DNA from 3 places in the Pantoea trifolii genome. Region 3 is predicted to be linked to each of the others. Evidence: predicted binding sites of a transcription regulator. Region 3 holds the regulator's gene; each other region holds the start of a gene.
The links. Region 3 encodes PhoB, which activates phosphate uptake and scavenging genes when phosphate is short. Its sites were predicted from a motif close to CTGTCATAAAACTGNCNNAT; they were not measured.
Positions count from the first base shown of each region.

Region 1: the regulator PhoB is predicted to act here: its motif matches at 6,749-6,768, upstream of ugpB (sn-glycerol-3-phosphate ABC transporter substrate-binding protein UgpB).
Region 2: the regulator PhoB is predicted to act here: its motif matches at 4,741-4,760, upstream of pitA (inorganic phosphate transporter PitA).

Region 1 is NZ_JANIET010000001.1:348,306-358,604, reverse strand. Features, by position in the region: gene ggt (gamma-glutamyltransferase) at 1-1,137, opposite strand, end outside; gene NQH49_RS01575 (DUF2756 domain-containing protein) at 1,466-1,744, shown strand; gene ugpQ (glycerophosphodiester phosphodiesterase) at 1,741-2,484, opposite strand; gene NQH49_RS01565 (sn-glycerol-3-phosphate import ATP-binding protein UgpC) at 2,481-3,554, opposite strand; gene ugpE (sn-glycerol-3-phosphate ABC transporter permease UgpE) at 3,555-4,400, opposite strand; gene ugpA (sn-glycerol-3-phosphate ABC transporter permease UgpA) at 4,397-5,284, opposite strand; gene ugpB (sn-glycerol-3-phosphate ABC transporter substrate-binding protein UgpB) at 5,348-6,664, opposite strand; gene livF (high-affinity branched-chain amino acid ABC transporter ATP-binding protein LivF) at 6,969-7,682, opposite strand; gene livG (high-affinity branched-chain amino acid ABC transporter ATP-binding protein LivG) at 7,684-8,451, opposite strand; gene NQH49_RS01535 (high-affinity branched-chain amino acid ABC transporter permease LivM) at 8,448-9,719, opposite strand; gene livH (high-affinity branched-chain amino acid ABC transporter permease LivH) at 9,716-10,299, opposite strand, start outside.
Region 2 is NZ_JANIET010000001.1:3,924,382-3,934,680, reverse strand. Features, by position in the region: gene prlC (oligopeptidase A) at 1-1,050, shown strand, start outside; gene rsmJ (16S rRNA (guanine(1516)-N(2))-methyltransferase RsmJ) at 1,059-1,808, shown strand; gene uspA (universal stress protein UspA) at 1,854-2,291, opposite strand; gene uspB (universal stress protein UspB) at 2,710-3,045, shown strand; gene pitA (inorganic phosphate transporter PitA) at 3,090-4,589, opposite strand; gene NQH49_RS18305 (BaiN/RdsA family NAD(P)/FAD-dependent oxidoreductase) at 4,832-6,016, shown strand; gene NQH49_RS18300 (hypothetical protein) at 6,067-6,414, shown strand; gene NQH49_RS18295 (apolipoprotein A1/A4/E family protein) at 6,681-7,295, shown strand; gene NQH49_RS18290 (IclR family transcriptional regulator) at 7,472-8,254, shown strand; gene rhmD (L-rhamnonate dehydratase) at 8,268-9,470, shown strand; gene NQH49_RS18280 (MFS transporter) at 9,519-10,299, shown strand, end outside.
Region 3 is NZ_JANIET010000001.1:1,036,520-1,046,818, reverse strand. Features, by position in the region: gene brnQ (branched-chain amino acid transporter carrier protein BrnQ) at 1-608, opposite strand, end outside; gene NQH49_RS04730 (cobalamin-independent methionine synthase II family protein) at 1,011-2,114, opposite strand; gene NQH49_RS04725 (PstS family phosphate ABC transporter substrate-binding protein) at 2,281-3,207, opposite strand; gene phoR (phosphate regulon sensor histidine kinase PhoR) at 3,734-5,044, opposite strand; gene phoB (phosphate response regulator transcription factor PhoB) at 5,065-5,754, opposite strand; gene sbcD (exonuclease subunit SbcD) at 5,952-7,157, shown strand; gene NQH49_RS04705 (SbcC/MukB-like Walker B domain-containing protein) at 7,154-10,299, shown strand, end outside.

The sequences.
Region 1 (10,299 bases), 690 kb from region 3:
GCTGGATGGACGCGCTTTGTTGACGTCAATCTGCTGCGCCAGGGTTTTGGCGTAGGCTTTGCTGGTCAGCGCCTGCTGCGGCACTTTGACGAAGTCAGGATCGCCAAGGTATTCCGAACGGTCGGCATACGCGTATTTTTCCGCTTCTGCCATCACCTGCATGGCATCGGCGCTGCCAAAGCCAAACTTCGCGAGGTCGAAGTTTTCCAGAATATTGAGGATTTGCACAATGTGAATCCCGCCGGACGATGGCGGCGGCATGGAGAACACTTCGTAGCCGCGATAGGTGCCGCTCACCGGTTTGCGTTCTACCGCGCGATAAGCCGCCAGATCCGGCTTGCCGATCAGTCCGCCGTGCTGTGCCATTTCACCGGCAATTTCATCAGCGATTTTGCCTTTATAGAACGCATCCGGACCTTGCTGGGCAATCAGCTGCAGGCTGTGTGCGAGGTTTTTCTGCACCAGACGTTCGCCCTTCTGGTACGGCTTACCGTCAGCTTTGTAGAAAATCGCGCGGCTGTTGTCGTGGTTGATCAACGTCTCTTTGCCGTAAGTGGCGAGATCGTCGGCCAGCGCATCGTTCACCACAATGCCGTCACGCGCCAGTTTAATGGCGGGCGCCAGTAATTTGCTCAGCGGCAAGGTACCGTATTTCTGTGCCGCCAGCGCAAAACCGGCCACGGTGCCTGGCGTGCCTGAGGCTAAGTGAGAAGTGAGTGACAACTTACTGTCGGCGTTGCCCTGCTTATCAAGGAACATATCGCGTGACGCGCGCGCCGGTGCCATTTCGCGGAAGTCGATGGCGGTGGTGCGTCCGGATGCAGTACGCAGCAGCATAAAGCCCCCGCCGCCGAGGTTACCGGCCTGCGGATGCGTCACCGCCAGCGCGAAACCGACCGCAACGGCTGCATCCACAGCATTACCGCCCTGCTTAAGAATATCGACGCCAACTTCTGTCGCCATCGCGTCCACCGATGCCACCATGCCATGTTTGGCTTTTACCGGGTGAAAGGTATCGCTATCAACGCCATACGAAACCGGCGGCGCGTTGGCGGGCGCAGCTTGTGCGCCCTGCACCACGGTAAAACTCATCAATAATGCCCAGCCGAACTGCCGCACGTTGCCCTGTATCCTCATCTGCCACCATCCTTTTAAAGTTATTTATACCCTTCATACTTCAAGGTGCAGATGCGTTGGCTGCTCTCGTTCACCCGAATCACTTACTTATGTAAGCTCATCGGGACTCTCTCGTTTGCCGCCTTCCTGCGCCTTGAATTATTTTGGGTATCCATTTGTTATTTATTGATGCAAGTGTTTGCAAACACGGTAAAAAGCGTAGCAGTAAGCTAAATTCGGCGCACTCCTGGATCATAGGTTTGTGATATCGCATAAACTTATGGCTGCAGCGCGTGTTGCCGCATTGGCAGCATCAGCACACAGCAGGCTGCATGAATGGAGGAAGACCATGAACAAATGGCTAATTGTGATCGCAGCATTGCTGCCGTTAAGCAGCATGGCAAATACGTTGAACAGCACCAACGACCCGAACAAACCCGGCTATAACCCGAGCCAGCAGCGGATGCAGTCGCAGATGCAGAGTCAGCAGCAACAGCAGAAGCTCAAGTTGCAGCAGAGTCAGCAGCAGCAAAGTCAGGATGTACAGCGCAAGGTGCAGGAACAGCGGGATAGCGCCCAGCAGCGCGTGATTCAGTCGCAGCCGGGCCAGCAACAGCAGCAGAACTAACGGAAGTCGGGCCCGATAATATCGATGCGATCGGTGCAGATGGCATCGACGCCCCAACCTAACAGCTCGCGCGCCCGCGCGGGCTGATTCACGGTATACACCAGAATATGCAGACCGGCCGCTTTTAGCTGCGCGGTGCGTTCGGCGTCGAGTAATTTGTGGTTCAGGTGGATCGACACGCAATCCAGACGCGAAGTCAGCGCCTGCCAATCGTCGTGCCATTCATCCAGCAGCAAACCACGCGGCAGTTCAGGTGCCGCTTCCATTGCCGCCTCCAGCGCAGCGTAAGAGAATGAAGAGAGCAGCGGCGCGGTTTGTCCTTGCCACAGTTCGCGTGCGGCCAGCGCCACATTGCGTCCGGTTTCCACATCCTGCCCAGTGGTGGGTTTGATCTCGATATTCGCCATCATCTGATGCTGGCGGCAACGCTCGGCCACTTCGCTCAGCAGCGCCAGCGGTTCGCCTTCATAATCGCGGCTAAACCAGCCGCCGGCATCCAGCTGCGACAGCTTATGCCACGACAGCGCGCCCGCCACGCCCCAACCGTTGCTGGTGCGATCCAGCGTGTCGTCGTGCAGCAGGAAAATCTGCTTATCTTCCGATAGCTTGGCATCAAACTCGATCATGGTGTGACCGTGCTGCGCACCGACATCAATCGCCGCGAGGGTATTTTCCGGGGCCAGTTTGCCGCCGCCGCGATGCGCGACAATGTGCGGATAAGGCCAGTTATGTTGACTCATTCCAGACGCTTTCCATAGGTTGAATCGAAAAAGTGTAACGCATCTGACGGCAGATGCAGCCACAAGGTGCTGCCCGCCTGCGGGCGCTCGCTGTGCGGCAAACGCACCACCATGCGCGCATTACCGATGCGGCCGTGCGCCAGATTATCCGCGCCGAGCATCTCCAGCGTCTCCACCAGCAGCGGAATGCCGCCCGCGTCGCGGCTGCTGAGCTTGATGTGCTCAGGACGAATGCCGAGCGTCAGCGGACGATTGGCCCATTTGGCTTTGCTTTCACCCAGCAGCAAGCTGTTGAGCGCATCCAGCGTGAAACGCGTGCCATCGCTGCTGATTTGTCCCGGCAGCAAATTCATGGCGGGCGCGCCGATAAACGAGGCCACAAATTGGCTGGCTGGACGCTCATACACTTCCACCGGCGTGCCCACCTGCTCCACCACCCCTTTGTTCATGACCATTACGCGTTGCGCCAGCGTCATCGCTTCCACCTGATCGTGCGTCACGTAAATGCTGGTGGTTTTCAGGCGACGATGCAGCTGTTGCAGCTCAAGGCGCATCTGCACGCGCAAGCGCGCATCCAGATTCGACAGCGGCTCATCAAACAGGAAGACCGCCGGTTCACGCACGATGGCGCGCCCCATTGCCACACGCTGACGCTGTCCGCCCGACAGCTCGCGTGGACGGCGATGCAGCAGATGATCCAGCTCGAGGCTGCGTGCCGCTTCCATTACGCGTTGATCGATCTGCACTTTGCCCATGCCGCGAATTTTCAGGCCATACGCCATGTTTTCGCCCACCGTCATATGCGGATAGAGCGCGTAGTTCTGGAACACCATGGCGATGCCGCGATCTTTCGGTTCCATGTTGGTGACGCGTTTGTCGTCGATATAGATATCGCCCGACGATACGCGCTCAAGGCCCGCCACCATGCGCAGCAGCGTCGATTTACCGCAGCCGGAAGGGCCGACCATCACCATAAATTCGCCATCGTTAATGGTGATATTCAGTGGCTGAATGATCTGATTTTTGCCGTCATACGATTTGGTCACGGTCTGAAGGGTTACGCCTGCCATTTATTTATCACTCTCTACCAGGCCACGCACAAACGCACGTTGCATCACGAGTACCACCACCACCGGTGGAATCAGGGTTAATAACATTGCCGCCATCACTTCATTCCACTGCGTCGGCCCGCCGCTGCTGTTGATCATGCTTTTCACTCCGGCGACGGCGGTGCTGAGACTGGTATCGTTGATGATCAGCAGCGGCCACAGATACTGGTTCCAGCCGTAGATGAAGGTGATCACGAACAGCGCGGCGAGATTGGTTTTGGACAGCGGTAACACGATGTCCCAGAAGAAGCGCATCGGGCTGGCACCGTCGATACGCGCCGCTTCAATCAGCTCGTCCGGCAGCGACATAAAGAACTGACGGAACAGGAAAGTGGCGGTAGCCGACGCCATCAGCGGCAGCGTTAAACCGCTGTAGCTGTCGAGCATATTCAGCGTCGAGATCACTTCCACCGTCGGGAAAATACGCACTTCCACCGGCAGCATTAGGGTGATGAAAATCAGCCAGAAAAACAGCGAGCGCAGCGGGAAGCGGAACCACACCAGCGCGAAGGCGGAGAGCATCGAGACGCTGATTTTGCCGATGGTGATGCCGAGCGCCATCAGCAGGCTGTTGAGCATCATCATGCCAAACGCCGGACCGCTGCCATTCACGCCGTGCGTCCAGATACGCGAGATGTTCTCCCACAAATGCGTGCCCGGCAGCAGCGTCATCGGCACCTGATACACCGCCTCGTTATCCAGCGTTGCCGCGACAAAAGCGATGTAGAGCGGGAACAGAATGGTCAGCACGCCCAACACCAGCAAGGTATGGCTGAAGATGTCCAGCCCGCGTCGATTCTCAATCATTGGTATTGCACCTTACGCTCGACAAAGCGGAATTGCAGGATAGTCAGGCCAATCACCAGCAGCATCAGCACCACCGATTGCGCGGCGGAGGAAGAGAGATCCAGCCCGGTGAAGCCTTCGCGATAGATTTTGTAGATCAGCGTGGTGGTGGCCTGCACCGGACCCCCGCCGGTGGCGGCATCGATCACCGGGAAGGTATCGAAGAAGGCGTACACCAGATTGACCACCAGCAGGAAAAAGCTCACCGGCGTGATCAGCGGCAGGGACAAATTGAAGAAGCGACGCACCGGACCGGCGCCATCGATCGCCGCCGCTTCCACCAGCGATTTGGGAATCGACTGCAGCGCGGCGAAGAAAAACAGGAAGTTGTAGCTCATTTGCTGCCAGATCGACGCCAATACAATCAGGAACATCGCCTGACCGCTGTTTTGCGCGTAGTTCCAGTTGTAGCCCATTTGGTTCAGCAGATGGCTAAACAAACCGAGGCCCGGATTAAACAGGAACATCCACAACACCGCCGCCACCACTGGCGCGACCGCGTACGGCAGCAGCAGCAAGGTTTGGTAGAGCTTGCGCAGGCGAATTACGTAATCGACCAGCGCCGCCAGCAGCAGGGAGAAGGTCATGCCGCAAATCGTCACCAGCGCACTGAACTCAATGGTGGTCCAGAAGGAGGCCAGATAGTATTCGTCGCTGAACAGTCGCTTGAAGTTCGCCAGCCCAACGAAGGTGCTGGAGATGCCAAAAGGATCAATGCTTTGCAGTGAATACCACAAGGCTTCACCGGCTGGCCACAGGAAGAAGATGGCCGTAATCACCAGTTGCGGCAGCAGCAGCAAATAGGGCAGAAAACGGGAGCGAAATACCGGGCGCGATGAGGACATAGCAGGCTCAATCAAAGAAGAAAATCGGGGCGAACGCCAGGCATCCGCCCCGAGATAACAGCGTTACTTCACTTGCTGCTCAAAACGGCGCAGCAGTTCGTTACCGCGTTTCACAGCGTTATCCAGCGCAGCTTGCGGCGCCTGTTTGCCGGTCCACACACCTTCCAGCTCTTCGTCCACGATGGTACGAATCTGCGGCATGTTGCCCAGACGCATGCCTTTGGTGAACGGCAGCGGATCTTTGTTCAGCATCTGACGCGTCGCGATGTCTGCGCCTGGGTTCTTGTCATAGAAGCCCTGTTGCTTGGTCAGCTCGTACGCGGCAGTGGTGATCGGTAGGTAACCGGTTTTCTGGTGCCATTCAGCAGCGATTTCTGGCTGGGCGAGGAACTTCATGAATTCCGCCGCGCCTTTGTAGGTGTTGGCATCTTTGCCTTTCATCACCCACAGGCTCGCGCCGCCAATGATGGCGTTCTGCGGTGCGTTCGGTACGGTTTCATCGTACGGCATCATGCCCACGCCGAAGTTGAATTTGGCGTAGTGTTTGATGTCGGCCAGCGAACCGGAAGACGCGGTGGTGATGCCGCAATCGCCGTTATAGAACTTGGCGGTAGATTCATCTTTGCGACCGAAGTAGGTGAAATCACCCTTCTTGTTCATCGCTTCCAGCATTTCGATGTGGCGCACCTGCACCGGCTTGTTGAATTCCAGCACCGCATCGGTACCGTCAAAGCCGTTGTTTTTGGTGGCGACCGGCAGCGCATGCCAGGCGCTGAAGTTTTCAATCTGAATCCAGCCCTGCCAGCCGCTGGCGTAACCACAGGTCAGGCCCGCTTTACGCAGCGCTTCGGCGTCTTTCGCCAGCTCCTGCCAGGTTTTTGGTGGCTGATCCGGGTTCAAACCGGCTTTCTTGAACGCGTCTTTGTTGTAGTACAGCACCGGCGTGGAGCTGTTGAACGGCTGAGAGATCAGCTGGCCTTTGCTGTCGCTGTAGTAACCGGCAACGGCTGGCACGAACTGCTTCGGATCCATCTGCACGCCAGCGTCTTTAAACACCTGGTTGACCGGGACGATAGCTTTTGACGCCATCATGGTCGCCGTACCGACTTCATACACCTGCAGCAGCGCAGGCGCTTTACCGGCACGCACCGCCGCGATACCCGCCGCTAAGCTCTGCTCGTAGTTGCCTTTGTAAGTCGGAACGATTTTGTAATCGGGATGAGCCTGGTTAAAACGTTGTGCCAGAGAATCAACTTCTTTGCCTAACTCGCCTTCCATTGAGTGCCAGAAAGGGATCTCAGTTGCAGCCAGCGCATTACCGCTGAGCGCCAGACCGAGTACGACACTCATCAGGCGGGGACGAAGCGTAAAAGCGGACATAAGGTTTTTCCTGTGCTGTTAAGTACGCGCGAATTCGCGCATTTTTTAGTTCGCGACGTAACATGACACGGGGAAATGACGGATTAATAACAGGTTTATGACGGCGGTGTGACAGGTGGGTTGGGAGTGCTGGCTGGTACGTGCTGGCTGCTCTTTCGTACGTGCAGGCTGTCCCCCTCCTCGGTCCTCCCCCATTAATGGGGGAGGAAGATGCTGCCACATGTCAGTGTTGAAGCTGCATGTGGCAGCGTCTCCTTCCCCCGCTTGCGGGGGAAGGCCGGGATGGGGGACAGCGAGCACTAACTTACGCGCCTAAATAAGCACTCCGCACCGCTTCGTTGGACAGCAACGCTTCGCCGCTATCCTCCAGCACTACATGACCGTTTTCGAGCACATAACCCCGATCCGCCAGCTTCAGCGCCTGGTTGGCGTTCTGCTCGACGAGGAAGATGGTCATGCCCTCTTTACGCAACTGCTCAATGGTATCGAAGATCTGCTGGATGATAATCGGCGCCAAACCCAGCGACGGCTCATCCAGCAGCAGCAAGCGCGGCTGGCTCATCAACGCGCGACCAATCGCCAGCATCTGCTGCTCACCGCCGGACATGGTCCCCGCGCGCTGCGCTTTACGTTCTGCAAGGCGAGAGAACAGCTGATAAACGCGGTCGATACGCTCCAGATACTGCTGACGCGTGGCGAAGAAGCCGCCCATCGCCAGATTCTCTTCCACCGTCATGCGCGAAAACACGCGACGACCTTCCGGCACGATCGCAATCGCTTCACGCATGATTTTCGCGGTTTGCCAGTCGGTGATCTCTTTACCATCAAAGGTGATAGTGCCGCTGGTGGCGCGCGGTTCGCCGCACAAAGTGCCGAGCAGCGTGGTTTTACCCGCGCCGTTGGCACCGATCAGCGTGACGATCTCACCCTGATTGATGTGCAGATTAATGTTGTGCAGCGCCTGAATCGGACCGTAATGGGCGCTGACACTCTGCAAAGTTAAAATCGGGTTTGCCATGTTACGCCTCACCTAAATAAGCACGGATCACATCCGGATTGTTACGCACCTGTTCCGGCGTGCCGTTAGCCAGCGGCGTTCCCTGGTTCACCACGTAAATGCGGTCAGAAATGCCCATCACCAGCTTCATATCGTGTTCAATCAGCAGCACGGAAACCTTGTGCTCACCGCGCAGTTCGGCGATCAGCTCATCGAGCTCGTGCGTTTCACGCGGGTTAAGACCGGCCGCCGGTTCATCCAGCATCAGGATTTCCGGGCGCGTCACCATGCAGCGCGCAATCTCCAGACGACGCTGCTGACCATAAGCAAGGTTACCCGCCTGCCGGTTCGCCAAATCCAGCAGACCGATGCGGTCCAGCCAGGTGGCTGCGCGATCCAGTGCTTCGCTCTCACCGCGACGGAAAGCCGGGGTTTTGAACAGCCCAGAGAACACGCCGCTTTTCAGGTGCTGATGTTGTGCCACCAGCAGGTTTTCAATCACCGTCATTTCACGGAACAGACGTACGTGCTGGAAAGTCCGCACGATGCCCATGCGCGCGATTTTCTGCCCTGGCAAACCTTGCAGCTGCTGATCGCGCAGTTTGATGGTGCCGCCGGTCGGTTTGTAAAAACCGGTCAGGCAGTTGAACACCGTAGTTTTACCGGCACCGTTCGGGCCGATCAGTGAAACAATTTCCTGTGGATGCAGCTCAAGCGCCACATTGTTGACGGCTAACAGGCCGCCGAAGCGCATCATCAGGCCTTCAACGGCTAATAAAGGCTGACTCATGCCTGCTCTCCTTGTTTACTGCTTTTCAACTTCAGATGCGGACGCTTCATCGGCAGCAGACCTTGTGGGCGCCAGATCATCATCAGCACCATCAAACCGCCGAGCACCAGCATGCTGTATTCGTTCAAATCACGCATCAGCTCGCGCGATACCACCAACAGAATCGCCGCAAGGATCACCGCCAGCTGCGAGCCCATGCCGCCCAACACCACAATCGCCAGCACAAAGGCCGACTCGACGAAAGTGAAGGATTCCGGGCTGACGAAGCCCTGACGCGCCGCAAACAGCGTGCCTGCAAAACCGGCGAACACCGCGCTGATGGTAAATGCCGTCAGCTTGATGCGCGTCGGGCTCAGGCCGAGCGAACGGCAGGCGATCTCATCTTCGCGCAGCGCTTCCCATGCACGGCCCAACGGCATACGCAGCAAACGGTTGATAACAAACAGCGTCAGCACCACCAGCAGCAGCGCCACCAGATAAAGGAAAATCACGCGGTCGCTGGGATCGTATTTCAAGCCAAAGAAGTCATGGAAAGTGCTCCAGCCGCCTTCGCTGACGCGACGACCAAACTCCAGACCAAACAGGCTTGGCTTGGGAATCTGCGCAATGCCGTTCGGTCCGCCGGTAATCGCGGTGTTATTCAGCAGCAGGATACGCACGATTTCACCGAAACCTAGCGTGACGATCGCCAGATAGTCACCGCGCAGGCGCAGTACCGGGAAGCCAAGCAGCAAACCAAACGCACCGGCGACTAAACCAGCCAGCGGCAGGCTTTCCCAGAAACCAAAGCCGTAATAGTGATTCAGCAAGGCGAAGGTGTAAGCGCCGATGGCATAAAAACCGCCGTAGCCCAGCACCAGCAGACCAGATAAACCCACCACCACGTTCAGCCCGAGACCGAGCATCACGTAGATCAGCGTCAGCGTGGCGATATCCACGCTGCCGCGCGAGACCAGAAACGGCCAGATGACCGCGGCGGCAATCACCAGTGCCATCAACAGCTTCTGCTTTGGCGTCGATCCATCAAAGCCCGGCAGGACAAAACCTTTGCCGCTGCGCTTGAATTTACCCTGCACCAGCGGACGCAGCAGCTGGAAGACAAATACCACCGCACAACCAATGAAAATCCAGTTCCAGCGCACCGCGCCCGCGTTGGCGACCACCAGTTTGGTGCCGTCCAGATCGAGGCGCACGCCCATAAAGAAGGTGGCGAGAATCAGCAACATCACCGTGGAGATCACGGCGTTGACCAAACCGAGGCGTTTCATACTTTCTCCACCTCCGGACGGCCAAGAATCCCGGTTGGCATCACCAGCAGCACCACGATCAGCAGCGCGAAGGAGACCACATCTTTATATTCGGTCGAGAGATACGCTGAGGTCAGCGCTTCCGCAATACCCAGCACTAGGCCGCCAATCATCGCGCCAGGAATACTGCCGATGCCGCCCAATACTGCGGCAGTGAAGGCTTTCATCCCGGCCATAAAGCCGATGAACGGGTTAATCGAGCCGTAGAATTGACCGAGCAATACGCCCGCCACCGCCGCCATCGCCGCACCAATGATAAAGGTGAGAGAGATAACGCGGTCGGTATTGATGCCCAGCAGGCTGGCCATTTTCAGGTCTTCTGCGCAGGCGCGGCAGGCGCGGCCCATGCGCGAATAACGGATAAACAGCGTCAGCGCCAGCATCGACAGGAAGGTCACCACCCAAATCACCAGTTGCATGGTGGAGAGCGTGGCAGCAAAGCCGTTGCTCTCGCCCAGCGTCCACTGGCCGGTGATCAGGCTTGGCAGCGCGAGATCGCGCGAGCCTTGCGTCAGGCTGACGTAGTTCTGCAGGAAGATCG
Region 2 (10,299 bases), 2.9 Mb from region 3:
TGGGATCTCACCTATTACGGCGAAAAACAGAAACAGCATCTCTACACCATCAGCGACGAGCAGCTGCGTCCGTACTTCCCGGAAGCGCGCGCGGTGAGTGGTTTGTTCGAGGTGGTTAAACGCATTTATGGCATCACCGCCAAAGAGCGCAAAGACGTCGATGTTTACCATCCAGACGTGCGCTTCTTCGACCTGTTCGACGAAAGTGGTGAACTGCGCGGCAGCTTCTATCTCGATCTCTATGCGCGCGAACACAAGCGTGGCGGCGCGTGGATGGACGATTGCGTCGGCCAGATGCGTAAAGCCGACGGCAGCCTGCAAAAGCCGGTGGCCTATCTCACCTGTAACTTTAACCGTCCGCTGCAGGGCAAACCGGCGCTGTTCACGCACGATGAAGTGATCACGCTGTTCCATGAATTCGGTCACGGTCTGCACCATATGCTGACGCGCATCGAAACGCCGGGCGTATCCGGTATCAGCGGTGTGCCGTGGGATGCCGTCGAGCTGCCAAGCCAGTTTATGGAAAACTGGTGCTGGGAGCCGGAAGCGCTGGCGTTTATCTCAGGCCACTACGAAACCGGCGAGCCGTTGCCGAAAGAACTGCTGGATAAAATGCTGGCGGCGAAAAACTATCAGGCGGCGCTGTTTATCCTGCGTCAGCTGGAGTTCGGCCTGTTCGATTTCCGTCTGCATACCGAGTTCGATCCTGCGCAAGGCGCACGCATCCTCGAAACCCTGCGTGAAGTGAAGAAGCAGGTTGCCGTGGTGCCAAGCCCGGAATGGGGCCGTTTCCCGCACGCTTTCAGCCATGTGTTTGCTGGTGGTTATGCGGCCGGTTATTACAGCTATCTGTGGGCCGACGTGCTGGCTGCCGATGCCTATTCGCGCTTCGAAGAAGAGGGCATTTTCAACCGTCAGACCGGTCAGTCGTTCCTCGATAACATCCTGACGCGTGGCGGTTCCGAAGAGCCAATGGAGCTGTTCAAACGCTTCCGTGGCCGTGAGCCGCAGCTTGATGCGATGCTGGAACACTACGGAATTCAGGGATAAGCCGGCTTGTGAAAATTGGTTTAATCGATGAAACAGGCGCCGGAGACGGCGCCTTATTACATTTAGCCGAGCGCTGGGGTTTGCAGCAGGACGATCAGGCAACGATGGCGCTGGTGTTAACCGCCGAGCACCTTGAGCTGCGTAAGCTGGATGAGCCGAAACTCGGCGGCATCTTCGTGGATTTCGTTTCGGGTGCGATGGCGCATCGGCGCAAGTTTGGCGGCGGTCGCGGCGAAGCGGTGGCGAAAGCGGTCGGCATCAAAAGCGGTTATCTGCCAGATGTGGTTGATGCGACGGCCGGTTTGGGGCGCGATGCGTTTGTGCTGGCGGCGCTGGGCTGTCGCGTGCGCATGCTGGAACGTCATCCGGTGGTCGCGGCCTTGCTGGACGATGGTTTGCGTCGCGGTTATCAGGATGCGGAGATTGGCGGCTGGCTGCGCGATCGGCTTACGTTGCTGCACGCCGTTAGCCAGCAAGCGCTGAGCGATATCACGCCAGCGCCGGATGTGGTTTATCTCGATCCGATGTATCCACATCGCCAGAAAAGCGCGATGGTGAAGAAAGAGATGCGCGTGTTTCAGTCTTTGGTCGGTGCGGATGGCGATGCGGATGCGTTGCTGGAACCGGCGCGTCGGCTGGCGAAGAAGCGCATTGTGGTGAAGCGTCCGGATTATGCGCCGCCGTTAGCGGGCGTGGTGACGCAGGATGCAGTGGTGACCAAAAGCCATCGTTTTGATATTTATCCGCCGCTGGGGTAGAGCGAGTGGTTTTGAGGAAGGTCGCCATGAATGGCGACCCTACGGTTACTCTTCGTCTTCGTCGCGCAGCGGAACAATTAACATGTCGATATGCACGGTGTTAATCAACTGGCGCGCCGATGACATCAGCTTGCTCCAGAAGTCCTGATGGTGACCACACACCACCAAATCCACATCATATTTCTTAATCGCATCCACCAGCACCTGGCCAAGATCGCCGCTGCCGCTCAGGGTTTCACTGATCGGATAACCGGCGTTAATTGACAGATCTTTCAGCGCGGTGTGCGTCTCTTCAGAAATACGCTTCTGCATGTCGCCCAGATTGACATCAATCAGCCCGGTGTAGAGGTCTGAATAGTTCACATCAACGTGGATCAGCGAGATTTTTGCATCATAAGGACGGGCCAGCGAAACGGCTTTATCAACCAGCAACTGGCTTTCCGGGGAAAGGTCTACTGCAATCAGGATGTGTTTATAAGCCATGATAAAACTCCTTTCTCAAGATTCGGGGCAATCTTCCTGCTTTCACGGTCGGCGATTCCTTTGCGCGAGACGGCGATGAAGCGCCACCAACCAACTATTTCAGCCTTGCAGGCGGTTTTTGTTATGTCCTGAGTATAGCCAGAGTTGTTAACAAATGCTGCAAGCGCAAGTTCGCTTGTGAGGGAGATCAAGCGTTATCGGCTTTTTCACTCGCCCTGAACGAAAATCATCGCTGGAAAAAAATTCAACAGATCTCCTACACTGAAAATAAGTGCCACTGCCATATGCGTTGCGCACTCAGGTTCGCATAACAACAATGCAATCGACATCATTCAATGGCTGGTTTATTTCCCGTGCGGCGTCTACAGCAATTCCCCGCTGCGTTCGACGTCGTTGCGGCTCCAGCCGGGAGGGGAACATGATCAGCACTATCGCGCTTTTTTGGGCTCTGTGTGTGGTTTGTCTGGTTAATATGGCGCGCTATTTCTCTTCTTTGCGCTCACTTTTGGCCGTTTTGCGCGGTTGCGATCCGCTGTTATATCAATACGTGGATGGTGCGGGTTTCTTCACGTCGCACGGGCAGCCAAGTAAGCAGGTGCGGCTGGTGCGCTATATCTGGGAGAGGCGCTATCACGATCATCATGACGACGAGTTCATTCGCCGCTGTGAGCGCGTGCGCGGACAGTTTGTGCTGACCAGCGGGCTCTGTTTTTTGGTGGTGGTGAGTTTGATTGCGATGGCGATCTGGCAATAAAAAAGGGCGACATCGCGTCGCCCTCGAATATTTCTGCGCTTTGCTTAGATCAGTTTCAGTGCAATCCAGTAGAGCGAACCCGACAGCAAAATACATACCGGCAAGGTGAACACCCACGCCATAGCGATATTTTTGATGGTGCGACTCTGCAATCCACCGCCATCGACCAGCATAGTACCGGCCACCGACGACGACAGAATGTGCGTGGTCGAAACCGGCATACCGGTGTAACTGGCCACGCCAATCGATACTGCGGCTGTCACCTGCGCCGACATCCCTTGCGCATACGTCATGCCTTTCTTACCGATTTTCTCACCAATGGTGGTGGCAACACGACGCCAGCCAATCATGGTACCGATGCCGAGCGCCAGCGCCACAGCCACAATAATCCAGATCGGAGCGTACTCAACGGTGCCCAGCAAATCGCTTTTCAGCTTGTTGAGGAAGCGCTTATCTTCCGCGCTGGTTTCCGGCAGCTTGGCCACTTTATCCACGGTATCGGAAACGCACAGCAGCAGACGACGCATCTGGCTGCGTTGATCAACCGTCAGCTGATCATAGCTCTGCAGGTTGTTAAGCAGCAGCTGCGCACGATCGATAGCCTGCAGCGCACGGCTGCTGTCGCAATGAAACTCCTGCGGACCGCCAAGCGATTCATCCGGAGTAGGCACCACAGGCGGCGCCAGCTGCATCATGTGCGTCAGCGACTCGTTGTGCTGCTGATAATACTGCTCCAGATGATTGACGGCATCGCGGGTGCGGGTGATGTCATAACCGGATGCATTCAGGTTCACCACAAATCCCGCCGGCGCGACGCCGATCAGCACCAGCATAATCAGGCCGATGCCTTTCTGACCATCGTTAGCGCCGTGAGAGTAGCTCACGCCAATCGCGGAAACGATCAGGGCAATGCGCGTCCAGAACGGAGGCTTTTTCTTGCCATCAATCTTTTCACGGTCAGCAGGCGTCATATGGATGCGGGAACGTTTGGTGGTTCCGCTCCAGTAGCGACGCAGGACAAAGATCAGACCGCCTGCAATCACCAGACCTACAATCGGTGAAAGAATCAGGGACATGAAGATATTGATGACTTTCGGCAGGTTGAGCGCATCAACCACCGAGGTGCCGGTCATCAGGGCGTTGGTGAGACCAATACCGATGATAGCGCCAATCAATGTGTGAGAACTGGAGGCGGGCAAACCCAAATACCAGGTGCCGAGGTTCCAGATAATCGCGGCCAGCAGCATGGAGAAGACCATAGCCAGGCCGTGGGCCGAACCGACATTCAACAGTAAATCGGTCGGAAGCATGTGAACGATGGCGTACGCCACGCTCAATCCACCAAGCAAAACACCTAAGAAGTTGAAAACACCCGCCATGACAACCGCCAGTTGCGCCCGCATCGCACGGGTATAAATGACAGTCGCGACCGCGTTAGCAGTGTCGTGAAAACCGTTGATTGCTTCGTAAAACAATACAAACAGCAGAGCAAGAATCAGTAACAGGCTGGTACTGAGGTCGAGACCAGCAAACAGATGTAGCATAAACGTTACGCCATTTTGGGAGGACATGAACGCGGCGCATTATCTGCGACAACGTGCGCGATATGAAAGAAAAATATAGCTCTTTATTGTCTTAAAATTGTAATGCAGCGTATAGATTTAGCTGAAAACGGCTAAAAATTAGTGAGTTACATTATGACACATTTACGGCATTTTTTTGAAGCTGGCGCTAAAAGCCGCAAATCCCTACAATCAGCGCCTTTCAGGCAAGGCGGATAAAAGCAGTGGAAAAGTTTGACGTTATCATTATTGGTGCAGGCGCAGCCGGCATGTTCTGCGCGGCGCAGGCGGGACAATTGGGTCGTCGCGTATTGCTGCTGGATAACGGCAAAAAAGCCGGTCGCAAGATATTGATGTCGGGTGGCGGTCGCTGCAACTTCACCAACATGCATACCGAGCCCGCTGCGTACCTGTCGCACAACCCGCATTTCTGTAAATCGGCGCTGGCGCGTTACAACCAGTGGGATTTCATCGATCTGGTCAATCGTCACGGCATTGCGTATCACGAGAAAACGCTGGGACAATTATTCTGCGATGACTCCGCGCAGCAGATTGTCGATTTGCTACTGAAAGAGTGTGATGCCGGGCAAGTGACGCTGCGACTGCGCAGTGAAGTGCTGAGCGTCGAGCGCGACGACCGCGGCTATACCTTACAGCTGAACGGTACTTTGGTGCAGGCCGAAAAACTGGTGATCGCCAGCGGCGGGCTCTCGATGCCGGGCCTCGGCGCCACGCCGTTTGGCTACAAAGTGGCGGATCAGTTCGGCCTGAAAGTGTTCCCGACGCGCGCGGCATTGGTGCCGTTCACGCTGCATAAACCGCTGCTGGAACAGCTCAACACGCTGTCGGGCGTCGCGCTGCCCACCACCATCACCGCGCAGGATGGCACCTTATTTAAAGAGGCGATGCTGTTTACCCATCGCGGCTTATCGGGCCCTGCGGTGCTGCAAATCTCCAGCTACTGGCAGCCGGGCGAATTCGTCACCATTGATTTATCACCCGCCACCTCGCTGGATGATTTCATTCATGTGCAGCGCGAAGCGCATCCCAACCTTAGCCTGAAAAACAGCCTGGCGAAAATTCTGCCAAAACGTTTGGTTGAGGTGCTGCAGGAGCTGAAGCAGATTCCTGACGTCACGCTGAAGCAGCTGAACAGCAAGCAGCAGGGCGAGCTGGTTAATATGCTGCATCAGTGGCGCGTACAGCCGAACGGCACTGAAGGTTATCGCACTGCCGAAGTGACGTTGGGCGGCGTTGACACCACCCAGCTGTCATCAAAAACCATGGAAGCGCGCGATGTGCCTGGCTTATTCTTTATCGGCGAAGTGGTGGACGTTACCGGCTGGCTGGGCGGTTACAACTTCCAGTGGGCATGGAGCTCTGCCTGGGCGTGCGCGCAAGCACTTTAATTCACGTCGCTATCATGGCGCGCTTCACTCTTCAGCGGATAAACCTATTCATGTTAAAACTCAAATACATTGTGCCTTTGCTGATCGTCATCAGTGCTGTGGTTTGGTGGCTGATGCCGCACTACAGCGATGAGGATAAAGGTTATTACATCGCCATGTTCTGTACGCTGACTCACGATGGGCGCGGCAATGCTCCGCAAGATATGCAGCAGATTATTGAAGGCAGTAATTCCGATTACGCATTGCAGAAGGTGCATTTCCAGCAAGGCCTGGCAGAGCATCTGCAAACGGTTTGGCAGGATTTGTCGCCGCAACAGCAGCAGCAAGCGCGGCAGGAAAGTTTATCCTGCCGCCGGTTGATGTCTGAGAAATTGCTACCGGGCCAGCCGGTTCAGTGATCATTGCACTGGCAGCGTAAGCCTCTACAGCTTTGCTGCCATTTCAAGAAGCAACTCAACACCTCCCCGCTGCAATATCGCAAAACTTTTCGCGGCAGATCCTGACGTCAATTTTGCGAGATGCCCGCATCCGTCTGAACGTTACTTGTTGTACTAATTGATATTTTTCGCAATGCCGCGCAAAATATCAACACTTACATGGCGCAACAATCGCTCGCTGAGCAAGATGTCGGCTTATGCCTCACCTCAAATCAAGAGCTTCACGGATGACACTCGCGATGATGAATACACACAAAGCTTTTAAAGCACTGCAGCTGGCCGGCGTCAGCGATCAGCAAGCCGAAGCCATGGTCGAGATCTTTACCGAAATGCAGCAGGACAATGCGTTATCTCGTGCCGATTTGATTAAGGCCGGAGAAGGCATTACAGGGAGTATTAAAGAACTGGATGTTCGACTTACTGGTGCGATTAAAGAGCTAGATGACCGGCTAAGTAGCGATATTAAAGAACTGGATGTTCGACTTACTGGTGCGATTAAAGAGCTAGATGACCGGCTAAGTAGCGATATTAGGGAACTGGATGTTCGACTTACTGGTGCGATTAAAGAGCTAGATGACCGGCTAGGTGGCGCTATTAGGGAGCTGGATAATCGGCTTAGTGGTGCTATCAGGGAGCTTGATGTTCGGCTTACTGGTGCTATTAAAGATCTCGATTTTCGCTTAAGTGGCGCGATTAAGGACATTGACGAACTAAAAGCTGACGTCAAACAACTCAAAGCGGATGTTGCCGCGCTGAAAATCGATATGCGCTGGATAAAGCGTTTGTTAATGGTGATGACCACTACGATGGTGATTGCAGCGATCAAATACATTTTCTCTTAAATTCTTGATTCTGCGCTGCGAGTACAGTCGGCTGTACTTGCAGCGCGGCGCGATTCACATTCCCGCACACGCGTAGCCGCCAGACGCACTGTGCGCCACGTAATTTGAAGCGGCGCACACTTCTCAAGGGTTAAAACCACAACACTGCGCTCCAGATCATCAGACTGGAGTCCAGCATGTTGGAAATTACGCCTGTCCCTGCGCTGACGCGCGCCATTGCGATTCTCGACTTTATTGCCCAGCACGGACCGTGCAGTGCCGCCGAGATAATTGAAACGCTGGCGCTTCCCAAAAGCAGCGCCTATCTGCTGTTCGCTGAACTGAAAAAACAGCGTCTGATCACCATTGATCGCAACAACAACTACTGCTTGTGGACGCGGCTGGTGGAATTTGCCGGTCACGCGTTGCAGCACATGGATATCCGCGATATCGCGCGTCCACGTCTGACGCGCTTAATGCAGCACACCAATCTGTTGTGCCACCTCGGCATCCTCGATGGTGGTCATGCCTGCTACATCCTCAAGCTCGAATCTGCCGCCACCATCAGCGTGCGATCGCACGAAGGGAAAAGCCTGTCGCTCTATCGCTCGGGCATTGGCAAGTGTCTGCTGGCCTGGCAGCAACCTGAAGAACAGGAACGCATCATCAGCGGCCTGCGCTTTGTGGCGGTGACGCCAACCTCGCTGCGCAACGCCGACGCGCTGCGCACTGAGCTGGCACGCATTCGCCGTCAGGGCTGGAGCTTTGATAACGGCGAAGATTATCCCGATGTGCGCTGCGTTGCCGCGCCGATTTTCAATGCCCGCCAGCAGTTAGTCGCTGCCATTTCTCTGGTGGGTACCCGACTCGAGATTGACGACGACAAACGCGATTACCTTGCTGGTCAGGTGATTGCCTGCGCCCGCGATATTTCCCGTCTGCTGGGCTGGCGTAGCCCGGCGGAAAAGCACGCCTCATAACCAGGAGAAGAGCATGTCCCTACCTAAAATTAAAACTGTCCGCGCCTACTTTGCCGGTGGCGCTACCGCTGATAAAGCGGCGGCTGGCGGCGATTATCACGATCAAGGTGCCAATCACTGGATTGACGACCACGTCGCCACGCCAATGAGCAAATACAAACAGTATGAGCAGTCGCGTCAATCCTTTGGCATCAACGTGTTAGGCACGCTGATCGTGGAAGTTGAAGCCGATAACGGTCAAACCGGTTTCGCCATTACCACCGGTGGCGAAATGGGCTGTTTCATCGTGGAAAAGCATCTCAATCGTTTCCTCGAAGGGCGCTGCGTCAGCGACATCAAGCTGATTCACGACCAGATGATGAACGCCACCATGTACTACGCCGGATCGGGTGGGTTGGTGATGAACACCATTTCATGTGTCGATTTGGCGCTGTGGGATCTGTTTGGCAAAGTCACCGATCTGCCGGTCTACAAACTGCTGGGCGGCGCGGTGCGCGATGAACTGCAGTTCTATGCCACCGGCGCGCGTCCGGATCTGGCGCAGAAGATGGGCTTTATCGGCGGCAAAATGGCGGTGCAGTGGGGACCGCATGATGGCGATGAAGGCATCCGTAAAGAGGTGGCACGCATCGCTCACTATCGCGAAACCTGCGGCCCGGATTTCTGGCTGATGCTCGATTGCTGGATGAGTCAGGACGTCAATTTCGCCACCAAACTGGCGCACGCCTGCGCACCTTATAACGTCAAGTGGCTGGAAGAGTGTTTGCCGCCGCAACAGTTCGAAGGTTACGCACAGCTGAAACAGCAAGCGCCGCAGGGCATGTTAATCACCAGCGGCGAACATCACGGCACGCTGCAATCGTTCCGCACGCTGGCAGAAACCGGCATCGATATTCTGCAGCCGGATGTGGGTTGGTGCGGCGGCCTGACAACGCTGGTTGAGGTAGCGGCGCTGGCGAAATCACGCGGCCAGCTGGTGGTGCCGCATGGCTCTTCGGTTTACTCGCATCATGCGGTGATCACCTTCACCAACAGCCCTTTCAGTGAATTCCTGATGACCAGCCCGGATTGCAGCACGCTGCGTCCACAGTTTGATCCGCTACTGATCAACGAACCGGTGCCGGTTAACGGTCGTATGCACAAATCGGTACTGGATAAACCGGGCTTCGGCGTGGAACTGAATCGCGATGGACTGAAGCGTCCTTATCAACACTAATCGCAGCGGCTGCGGCGACGCGTCGCAGCCGTGCGTGAGGGTTTTACCATGGATAATCTGGTGTTAAGCGCGGTTAAAAAGAACCGCGCACGTCTTATTCCTTTCATGTTGATGCTCTACGTGCTGGCGTTTCTGGATCGCGCCAACATCGGTTTTGCCAAAGAGGCGTATCAACTGGATACCGGCCTGAGTAATGAAGCTTACGCGTTAGGTGCCGGAATCTTCTTTGTGGTGTACGCGCTACTTGGCGTACCGGCTAATTTGTTAATGAAGCGATTCGGTGCACGCAGCTGGATTGGCGGCACCACGCTGCTGTGGGGATTTCTTTCTGCGGCGATGGCATTTGCAGATACCGAAGCCAAATTCCTGCTGGTGCGCACCTTGCTCGGCGCTGCTGAGGCGGGTTTCTTTCCCGGCATGATTTATCTCACCTCGCTGTGGTTCCCGCAGCAGCAGCGCGCCAGCGTTATGGGGCTGTTTTATATGGGTGCGCCGCTGGCGTTGACGCTGGGTTCACCGCTTTCTGGCGCACTGCTGGAAATGCACGGCGTGCTGGGCCATCCCGGCTGGTTCTGGATGTTTATCATTGAAGGATTGCTGGCGGTAGCGGCCGGTGTTTTCACCTTCAGCTATATCGACGATACGCCGGCAACAGCGCGTTTTCTCAGCGCCGAGGAGAAACAGGCGCTGCAACGTCAGCTGGAGAGCGAAGAGCAGCAAAAGCCGACGTCACATCTGCGTGATGCGCTGCGCAATGGTCGCGTCTGGCAACTCGCCATCATCTACATGACCATCCAGATTGCGGTATATGGACTGATCTTCTTCCTGC
Region 3 (10,299 bases):
AGCGCACCCAGCGTATCCATGGTCAGATAACCATTAACGAAACCGCTGGAGAAGGCCGCACGCTGATACTCTTCGGTGCCCGGCGAAACGCCACCGGCAGGCCAGATCAGCACGGCAACGCCGAGCACAATCAGCGCCAGAATTTTCAGCGGTGCGAGGAAGTGACCAACGGTATCCAGCAATTTGCCCGGATACAGCGAGATGCCGATCACCAGCGCAAAGTAAATCAGGCTATAGATGAACAGCGGCAGCGCGCCGTCGCCGGTCAGCGGTGCAATACCGACGGCAAAGGAAACGGTAGCGGTACGCGGCGTGGCAAACAGCGGGCCAACAGCCAGATAGCAAACGGTCGCCAGCAGCAAGCCTGCGGCTTTACCAATCGGTGAGCTCAGTGCATCAATGCCGCCGCCCACGCGCGCCAGCGCGATAACAGTGATCACCGGTAAGCCAACCGCGGTAATCAGGAAGCCGAAGGCCGCAATCCAAACGTGTTCGCCAGACTGAATCCCCACCATCGGTGGGAAGATGATATTTCCTGCGCCAACGAACAGGGCAAACGTCATGAAGCCCAGCGCCAGGATATCCTTGGAGGTTAAACGATGTGTCATAAACTTCTGTACTGCCTGTAGCTAATGTTGCGGTGGAAGTTGAGTTCGTGTTGTCCTCTGGATGCGCTAAAACAAGGACTTATTCGGCAAGACCAGCGTGTTATGCGGGACTAATCGTTAAAGCGCAGGTGATTTAATCTACTTTTCTTCTGTTCGCAGAGGGATAAATCGACAACGGCGCAAATTAGAACGTTTATAGCGAAGAAAGGCAATACGGGATCGAAAAACCAGAAGGATATAACAAGATAGCGGGAGAAAGCAGTGAATCACGGTGGAATTGTAGGAAAACACCTCAGATGATTTGCTAAAAGTTTCCTCAGCACGGGAGATCTCTTTGCATAAATCGCCCTTAAGATGCACAAAAGGCGCGATTTACGCGCCTGTTTGGCTAACTTTACGGAATTACCAGACTGTTCTTGCTATATCGACCACCAGACGAATCTTCTGCCACTGTTGCTCTTCGCTCAGGCTGTTGCCCTCTTCGGTAGAGGCAAAACCACACTGCGGGCTGAGGCAGATTTGATCGAGGCTGACGAACTGTGCTGCTTCCTGCAGACGCGCTTTTACCTGTTCCGCATCTTCCAGCTCACCGGTTTTAGTGGTGATCAAACCCAGCACCACTTGCTGATGACCCGGCTTGAGGAAGCGCAGCGGCTCAAAGCCACCCGAACGTTCGTTGTCATACTCAAGGTAGAAGGCATCGATATTTACGCCGCCAAACAGCACTTCGGCAACCGGCTCATAGCCACCTTCGGAGATCCAGGTCGAGCGGAAGTTGCCGCGACACACATGCAGCCCGACGGTCAGATCTTCTGGCTTGCCTTCCAGCGCGGTGTTCAGCACCTCAGCATAGATGCGCGCCAGCTCCTGCGGATCTTCACCGCGTTCGCGGATCTGTTGCTGCTGGTCGGTAGAGCACAGATAGGCCCACACCGTGTCATCCAGCTGCAGATAACGGCAGCCAGCCGCGTAAAACGCGTTAATTGCGTCTTTATAGGTCTGCGCCAGATCGGCGAAGTATTCTTTCAGATCGGGATAGACTGTGGCATCGATCACCTTGCGGCCACCGCGGAAGTGCAGCACGCTTGGGCTGGGAATGGTCATCTTGGCAACCGCATCGCCCGCTACGCTTTGCAGGAAGCGGAAGTGATCCAGCATTGGGTGTTCCGGATTAAAGGCTACTTTACCGGTGACTTTCACGCCGTGCGCTTTGGTCTGCACGCCATTGAACTGAATGCCCTGCTCCGCTTCGAACAGCTCAACGCCGTGCAGATCGCCGAAGAAGTCGAAGTGCCACCATGCGCGACGGAATTCACCATCGGTAACGATCTGCAGGCCATTGGCGCGCTGCTGCTCCACCACATGACGTATTTCGCGATCTTCAACCTGACGCAGTTGATCAGCATTGATGTCGCCATTGGCAAACTGCACACGCGCCTGCTTGATGGCAGCGGGACGCAGAAAACTGCCGACGGTATCGGCGCGGAACGGGTTATGACGTGGCATCTTATCTCCTCGCTGAGCGCTTAGTTGCGTCAGGGTATAATTTCGCTGGGTTATTTTGGCCATCTGGATGGCTATATGTCCAAAGAGAATGCCACGCTGTTGCCCTTTCAGCAACGGAAGAAAATTCAGCTTACATGAAACTATTTCATGTTCAGATGCACGTTCTTCAATTTCCCTCAATGGCCGCCCGCGCTCGCGCCATCTGGCTGTCTGACAACGGCAGATAACCGGCCTCGCTCACCCGGCGCTGACCTTGTGGCGACAACACCTGATGCAGAAAGGCATTCACCAGCGGCGGCAGCGGTTTGCCAGGCGCTTTGTTGACGTAGATGTAGAGCGGGCGCGACCACGGATAGCGGCCACTGCGAATGGATTCGGCATCCGGCATCACGCTGTCGCCATTCGCCGTGACCACCGGCAGCATTTTCACGCCGCTGAGATGAAAGCCAAAGCTGGCGTAACCGATGCTGTTGGGCGTGGCGGCAACGGCTTGCACCACCGCCGCGGAACCGGGGAATTCAGCGACGTCAGCACGGAAATCGCCTTTACACAGCGCCTGCTGCTTGAAGAAGCCCCAGGTACCCGACGCCGAGTTACGGCCATAACGCTGGATGCTGCGCGTTGCCCATTGATTATCGCTTAAACCGAGATCGCCCCAGCGCTGCGGCACCAGCTGTCCGCCGCACAGGCGCGTGATGGAAAACAGCGCATCGAGTTGTTGCGGCGCGATGCGCGGCAGCGGATTGTCCTGATTGACCACCACCACCAGCGCATCCATCGCCACCGGCACCGCCAGCGGCGGATAGCCGTAGCGCGCAATGAACAGTTGACGTTCGTCGATCTGCATCGGGCGGCTCATCGCGCCCAATTGTGCAGCACCGGCGGCCAGCGCGGTCGGTGCGGTAGACGATCCCGCCGCCTGCACCTGAACGTTCACGCCCGGCGACTGGCGGCTAAAATCCTCGCCCCACAGGGTCATCAGATAACCCAACGTATCCGATCCGACGCTGCTCAGATTGCCGGTTAGCATGGTTTGTTGGCCGTGTGCCAAAGCAGAGCAAAGCAGCGAGAGGGATAGCAACAGCGATTTCATGGGCGATTCCGCAATTTAATGAGACGCCTATTCTGGAGCGGCGTGATTTATCGCGCAATAAATTGCGTAAGGGTTGTCAGTTAAGCGCGAAGCGGTCGCCATAAATGGCAACCCTACGAAAATCCCGTAGGGTGCGCATTTATGCGCACCTGGTCGCCATAAATGGCGACCCTACGAGACTTGTAGCGATGGCGAGTCAAAATTATGCCTTTATGGTGCAGCGCGGGTGTTGAGGCGACATCCCAAACCGCTGAACGATTGAGGGATTCCAGGGCGAGCCGCATGGATGCGGCGAGAGGTGGCGCTGAGCAGGAGCGAATCGCCACCGGTCCGTCAGGAATCGTGAATGAGTGAAGGTACCGCGCAGCGGCGGGTTGGGCTGGCGCAAGGCCCGGGAGTGCAGAGGGCGCGGCCAGGCGCTCTCTGCTCGGTCGCCGCACAAGGGTGCTGCAACTGCCTCAGCTTAGGGCGAACGAAAGCCGCTCTGTGCTTAACTGAGCGGCATTACGCCATGGATGTGCAAACCTTAATTAACCTGCGCTTGCAGCGCGCTAGCCACAATCAAGCGTGGCGGCAGCAGGAAGCTGAAACAGGTTTCCTGATGCGGCACGCTGGTGATCTCGAGCCGCGCATTATGATGGCCCAGCGCGTGCTTCACGATTGCCAGCCCCAACCCGCTGCCGCCGGTGGCGCGTGAACGCGCTTTGTCCACGCGGTAGAAGCGTTCTGTAAGGCGCGGCAGATGCTGTTCGCTGATGCCCGGCCCGTCATCGCACACCTTAAACTGCGCGCCTTGTTTGGTACGCAACCAGCTGATGTCGATGCGCGTGCCATCCGGCGTGTGATTCACCGCGTTGTAGACCAGGTTGGAAATGGCGCTACGCAACTGCTCATCGTTGCCGAACACTTTCAGGTGCGGATCGGTATGGAAATGGATGGTGTGACGTCCCTGGCTCAGCGTTTCCGCTTCACGCTGCAATAGCAGCAGCATGCCCGGCACATCCACCGTCTCTTTCAGATCGATGGCTGGCGCCGCTTCGATACGCGACAAGGTCAGCAACTGCTTCACCAGGCTGTCCATGCGGCGCGTCTGCTCTTGCATAGTATGTAACGCCTTGCTGCGCGTGCGCTCGTTCATTACCGCGTCGTCCATCATTTCCAGATAGCCCTGCAATACCGTTAACGGCGTGCGCAGTTCATGACTGACGTTGGCAAAGAAGTTGCGCCGCGCGCCTTCCAGCTGGTGCATCTGGGTGACATCACGCGCCACCATCAGCCACTGTCCTTCGCTGTAAGGCATCACGCGGAATTCCATATGATGCTGATTATTAAGGATCTGCGTCAGCGGTGTGTCGAACTTGCGCTGGCGGATATAGCGGGAGAATTCAGGATAACGCAGTAAATTGAGGATGTTCTGGCCGTTATCTTCCGGCCAGCGCAGGCCAAGATGCTGCTGCGCCAAGCCGTTGCACCAGAAAATGGTGCCCTCTTCGGTGGTCAGCACCACCGCATCCGGCAGCGATTCGGCACCGCTGCGGAAACGTTTGATCAGATTGCCCAGCTCGCGGCGGCGACGCCGGTTGCGCAACTGCATCTGATACAGGCCATAAAACAGCGGTTCCCAGCTGCCGCGTCCGGTGGGCGGCGTCATTGAACGATCGACCCACAACCAGTGCGACAGACGCATCAGATTGCTGAAGTGCCAGAACATCACGCCGGTCACCGCAATCAGCAGTAACCACGGCAGATATCCGAACAACAGACCCAACACCAGCGCAGGTAAACAGACCAGCGCCAGCTCGGTCAACAATCTCTTCCAGGAGAGTCGTTCCAGCACGGTAAAAACTCCGTTTACGTTTAGTAGCGGGCAGAGAAACGATACCCTGTTCCGCGAACGGTTTGAACCATGCGATCGTGGCCGGTCAATTCCAGCGCTTTACGTAAACGGCGAATATGCACATCGACGGTGCGATCTTCGACATACACATTGGTGCCCCAAACGTGGTTCAGCAGCTGTTCGCGGCTGTACACGCGTTCCGGGTGCGTCATAAAGAAGTGCAGCAGTTTGTATTCGGTCGGCCCCATCTCCAGCGGCGTGGTTTCCGACATCACGCGATGTGAGGATGGATCAAGGCTCAGGCCCTGCATCTCAATCACCTCTTCCACCGCCATCGGTGAAATACGGCGCATCACCGCTTTAATACGCGCCATCAGCTCTTTGGGTGAGAATGGCTTGGTGATGTAATCATCCGCGCCCACTTCCAGACCGCGCACGCGATCCTCTTCTTCACCGCGCGCCGTCAGCATCATCACCGGGATGTCACGCGTCATGGCTTCACGCTTCAAATGCTTAATAAACTGAATTCCGCTGCCGCCGGGCAACATCCAGTCCAGCAGAATTAAATCAGGCCAGGGTTCGATCAGCTTACCAATCGCGCTGTCATAATCTTCCGCCTCAATAGGCTGGTAATCATTCTGTTCCAGCACGAAACATAACATTTCACGGATGGGAGCTTCGTCTTCCACAACCAAAATGCGCTTAGCCATTGTAACTCCTGCTAGTGTGACAACGTGTCACGGGGATTTGCGGCGCCATTATGCGTCAGTTTTGTGACACTTTTATGAAAAAGCCGCCCTAAGATAGATAGATAAAAAACAGAAATGTCACAATAAAAATCTGCTTTTTTTCTTTGTGATCTTAAGTGGTTATAATTCGCCTTCGCTAAACAGAGCACGGAGCAAACATGCGCATCATTCACACCGCTGACTGGCATCTCGGTCAGTTCTTTTACAGCAAAAGTCGCGCGCGGGAACATCAGGCGTTTCTCGACTGGCTGCTGGATCAGATTGTGCAGCATCAGGTGGATGCGCTGATTATCGCGGGTGATCTGTTTGATACCGGTTCGCCGCCGAGCTACGCGCGTGAAATGTTTAACCGTTTTGTGGTGGCGCTGCAGCCAAGCGGCTGTCAATTGGTGGTGCTGGCGGGCAATCACGATTCGGTGGCGACGCTGAATGAATCACGCGAGCTGCTGGCCTGCCTGAATACGCAGGTGATCACCAGCGCCACGCCGCAGGGAGAACAACAGGTGTTAACCCTGAAGCAGCGCGATGGCGTGTCGGGTGCGCTGCTGTGCGCCATTCCTTTTCTGCGTCCGCGTGACATTCTGCGCAGCCAGGCTGGCCAATCCGGTCGCGAAAAACAGATCTCGCTGCTGGAGGCGATCGAGCAGCATTATCAGCGCTGTTTCGCCGCCGCGCAGTCAATGAGCAGTACGCTGCCGATTATCGCCACCGGCCATCTCACCACCGTTGGCGTCACTAAAAGCGATTCGGTGCGCGACATCTATATCGGCACGCTGGATGCCTTCCCGGCGCAGGCGTTTCCGCCAGCGGATTACATCGCGCTCGGTCACATCCATCGCGCCCAGCGCATCGCCAACAGCGAACATATTCGTTACAGCGGCTCACCAATTCCGCTCAGTTTTGATGAGCTTGGTCGCGAGAAAAGCGTCTTCCTGCTGGAATTTTCCGACAAGCTTAAGGACGTGACGCCGCTGATCATTCCGCACTTCCAGCCGATGCAGATGCTGAAAGGCTCGATGGCGGAGATTGAACATCAGCTGGCGCAGTTCAGCGAGAGCACCAGCGAGCTACCGACCTGGCTGGATATTGAGATCACCACCCAGGAATACCTCAGCGATCTGCAACGTCGCATTGAAGCGCTGACCGAAAATCTGCCGGTCGAAGTGCTGCTGGTGCGCCGCAGCCGCGAACAGCGGCAGCGCAGCCTCGAACGGCTGGAGAACGAAACCCTGAGCGAATTAAAAGTGGAAGAAGTGTTTGCCCGCCGACTGGCGCAGGAAGATCAGCTGGATGCTGAGCAAGCAGAACAGTTAACGCAGCTGTTCCGCACCCAGCTTGCCGCGCTGGAGAATCCATCCGCATGAAAATTTTGACGTTACGTTTTAAGAACCTCAATGCGCTGCGCGGCGAATGGTTTATCGATTTCCGCCGTGAGCCCTTTGCCAGCAACGGATTGTTTGCCATCACCGGCGCCACCGGCGCGGGCAAAACCACCTTACTCGATGCAATTTGCCTGGCGCTCTATCACCAAACGCCGCGCCTCGGCACGCTGTCGCAAACCCAGAATGAGCTGATCACCCGCGACACCGCCGAGTGTCTGGCAGAAGTGGAGTTTGAGATCAAAGGCGAAGCCTGGCGTGCCTTCTGGAGCCAGAACCGCGCGCGCGGCCAGGCCGACGGTAAGTTGCAGGCGCCGCGTGTCGAACTGGCGCGCGTGGCGGATAATCAGATCATCGCTGATAAAGTCGGCGACAAGCTGAAAGCGATTGAAACCCTGTCGGGACTCGATTTCGCCCGTTTTACCCGCTCAATGATGTTGTCGCAAGGCCAGTTTGCCGCCTTCCTCAATGCCAAACCCGGCGAACGCGCCGAATTGCTGGAAGAGCTGACCGGCACCGAGATCTACGGACAAATCTCCGTGCAGATCTACGAACGCTGGCGTAGCGCACGCAGCGAGCTGGATACGCTGCGCGCCCGCGCCGGTGGCATGTCGCTGCTCGATGAAGCGCGCCGCGCAGAGCTGACGCAGCAGCTGGCAGAACTCGCCGTGCAGGAGAAATCGCTTAGCGAACAGCTCACGCTGGCGCAGCATCAGCAACAATGGCTGGTGCAGCAGCAACAGCTGATGCAGGAACAGCAACAGGCCGAACAGACGCTGCTTGCCGCGCAACAGGCGTGGCAGCAGGCGGATGGCGATCGTCAGCGGCTGGCGCGGGCCGAACCGGCAGAAAAACTGCGCGAGAAGCTACAGCAGCGCGAACAGCTGCAAGGCGATCTCCGCACGCTGGAACAGCAATCGCAGCAGCTGCAGGCGCAACAGCAGCAGGCCAAAACCGCGTTGCAACAGGGCGAAAGCCATTATCAGGCCGCGCAGCAGGCGCGCGAGCAGGCGTTACAGCAACAGCAGCAGCTCGAAACGCTGCTGACCGAGCAGGTTATCCCGCTCGATCAACGCATTACCACCCTCTCGCAGCAACGGGATGAACAGCAGCGGCTGCATCTGCAGCAGCAACAGGCGCTGCAAACCAGCCAAACCGCGTTGAGCCAGCAACAGCAGGTAAGTGAACGTTTACAACAGCAGCTAGTGCAGCAGCAGGAATTCCGCACCCGAGAAGCCGCCGTCGCCGATTGGGGCGCAGAACTGACGCGCTGGCAGGCGGAGATCGCCCGGCTGGATGAGCGCGAGCAGACGTTGACGCAGCTCATCGCGCAGCAGCAACAGCAGCGCAGCCAGATGGAGCAGCATCAGCAGGCGCAGGCTCAGCGTGAAAAAGCGGCGCAACCGTTGCAGCAAGCCGAAGCGCAGGCCGCGCAGCAGCGTCTGCAAGCGGAGCAAGCACTGACTTCGCTTGAGGCCGAGATCACCAGCGCCAGCCTGCGCGACGCCCTGGCGCAGCATCAAACGCAACGTGCCGCACGCCAGCAGCTCAGCCTGCTCGCCGCGCAGTGGCGCGCGCTGCAGCCGCAGCGCTTGCAGCGTCAGCAAAAACTGATGCAGCTTCAGCAGCAGCATCAGGAAGCTGAACAGGCGTTACAGGCGCTGCGCGACGAGTACAAACGGGAACATCAGGCGTTGCTCGATGTGCGCAAAATCTGCGAGCTGGAGCGCACCATCGCCCAGCTGGCCGACGAGCGCGCCAAATTGCAGCCGGATCAGCCCTGCCCGCTGTGCGGCTCGTGTCAGCATCCGGCAATCGCGCAATATCAACAGCTTGAACCCGGCGCCAATCAGCAGCGTTTAACTGAGCTGGAAACGCGCGTGGCACAGCTGAAAGAGTCCGGCACCGCCAAAGGTGAGCAGCAGAAGCTGTCGCTGCAACAGCAGCAGGCGTTGCAGCAGGAGATCGCTGATTACGACCAGCAGCTGGCGACGGTGAACACCCAATGGCAAGCGCTGAGCGGTGAGCTGGCACTTACCTGCACGCTGGAGCAACAGGACGACTTTACGCAATGGCAACAGCAGCAGGATGCACAGGAACAAACTCAGCTGCAGCAGCTCCAGACGCGGGAAAATGCCGCGCGCGCGCTGCAGCAGGCGAAGGATGCGCATCTGCAACAGCAGCAGCTGTGGCAGCAGCATCAAAATCAACAGCAGCTGGCGCTTCAGCAGATCGTTAGCACGCAGCAGACGCTGGATGAAATCAGCCAGCGTGAGACCCGCGAGCGCAGCGCCATGCAGCAACTGGCGCAGCAGCTTGAACAACAGTTAGCGCAGCATCAGCTCAGTTTGCCAGACGCGGCTGAGCGGGAAAGCTGGCTCCACAGGCTACAGCAGCGCTGGAGCGCATGGCAGGAAAATGAGCGCTTACACGGCGAGTTGCAGCCGCAGCTGGCAAAAGCCGAAAGCGAGCGCAGCAGCCTGCAGCAGAATCTGGCGCGTGAACAGCAGTGGCTGGATGAGCTGCAGCAGACGCTCAGCGCGCTGCAACAGCAGCGCCAGCAACAACAAGAACAGCGTCAGCAGCTGTTTGGCGATCGTCTCGTAGCAGAAGCTCGACAGCAGCAGCACGCCGCGCTGCAACAGTGTGAACAGGCGCTGGCGCAGCAGCTACAGCAGTGGCAGCAGGCGCAAAGCTCGCTGCACAGTCTGAATGGCCAGTGTGAGCAGATCGCGGCGCAGCAACACACTTTGCGTGAACGCGCTGCCGCAGCCGAAAGCGCCTTCCTCGCCGCGCTGCAGCAGAGTGATTTTGCCGATGAAACGGCGCTGCGTGCCGCCCTGCTGGATGAGCGCGAGGTGCATGAACTGCGCCAACAGTTACAGGTGCTCGATCAGCAGCGCCAGCAGCAACTCACCCTCAGCGAGCAGCTCACGCAGCGCTGCACCGCGCATCAGCAGCAGCGCCCGGCCGATCTCAGCGATGAAGTCGCCGCCACGATTCAGCAACAGCTGGAACAGCTGCGCGTGACGTTGCGTGACAACGCCCGTCAACAGGGCGAAGCGCAGCAGCAGTTGCACAGCGATGCACAACAGCGTTTACAGCAGCAATCGTTGCTGACGCAAAT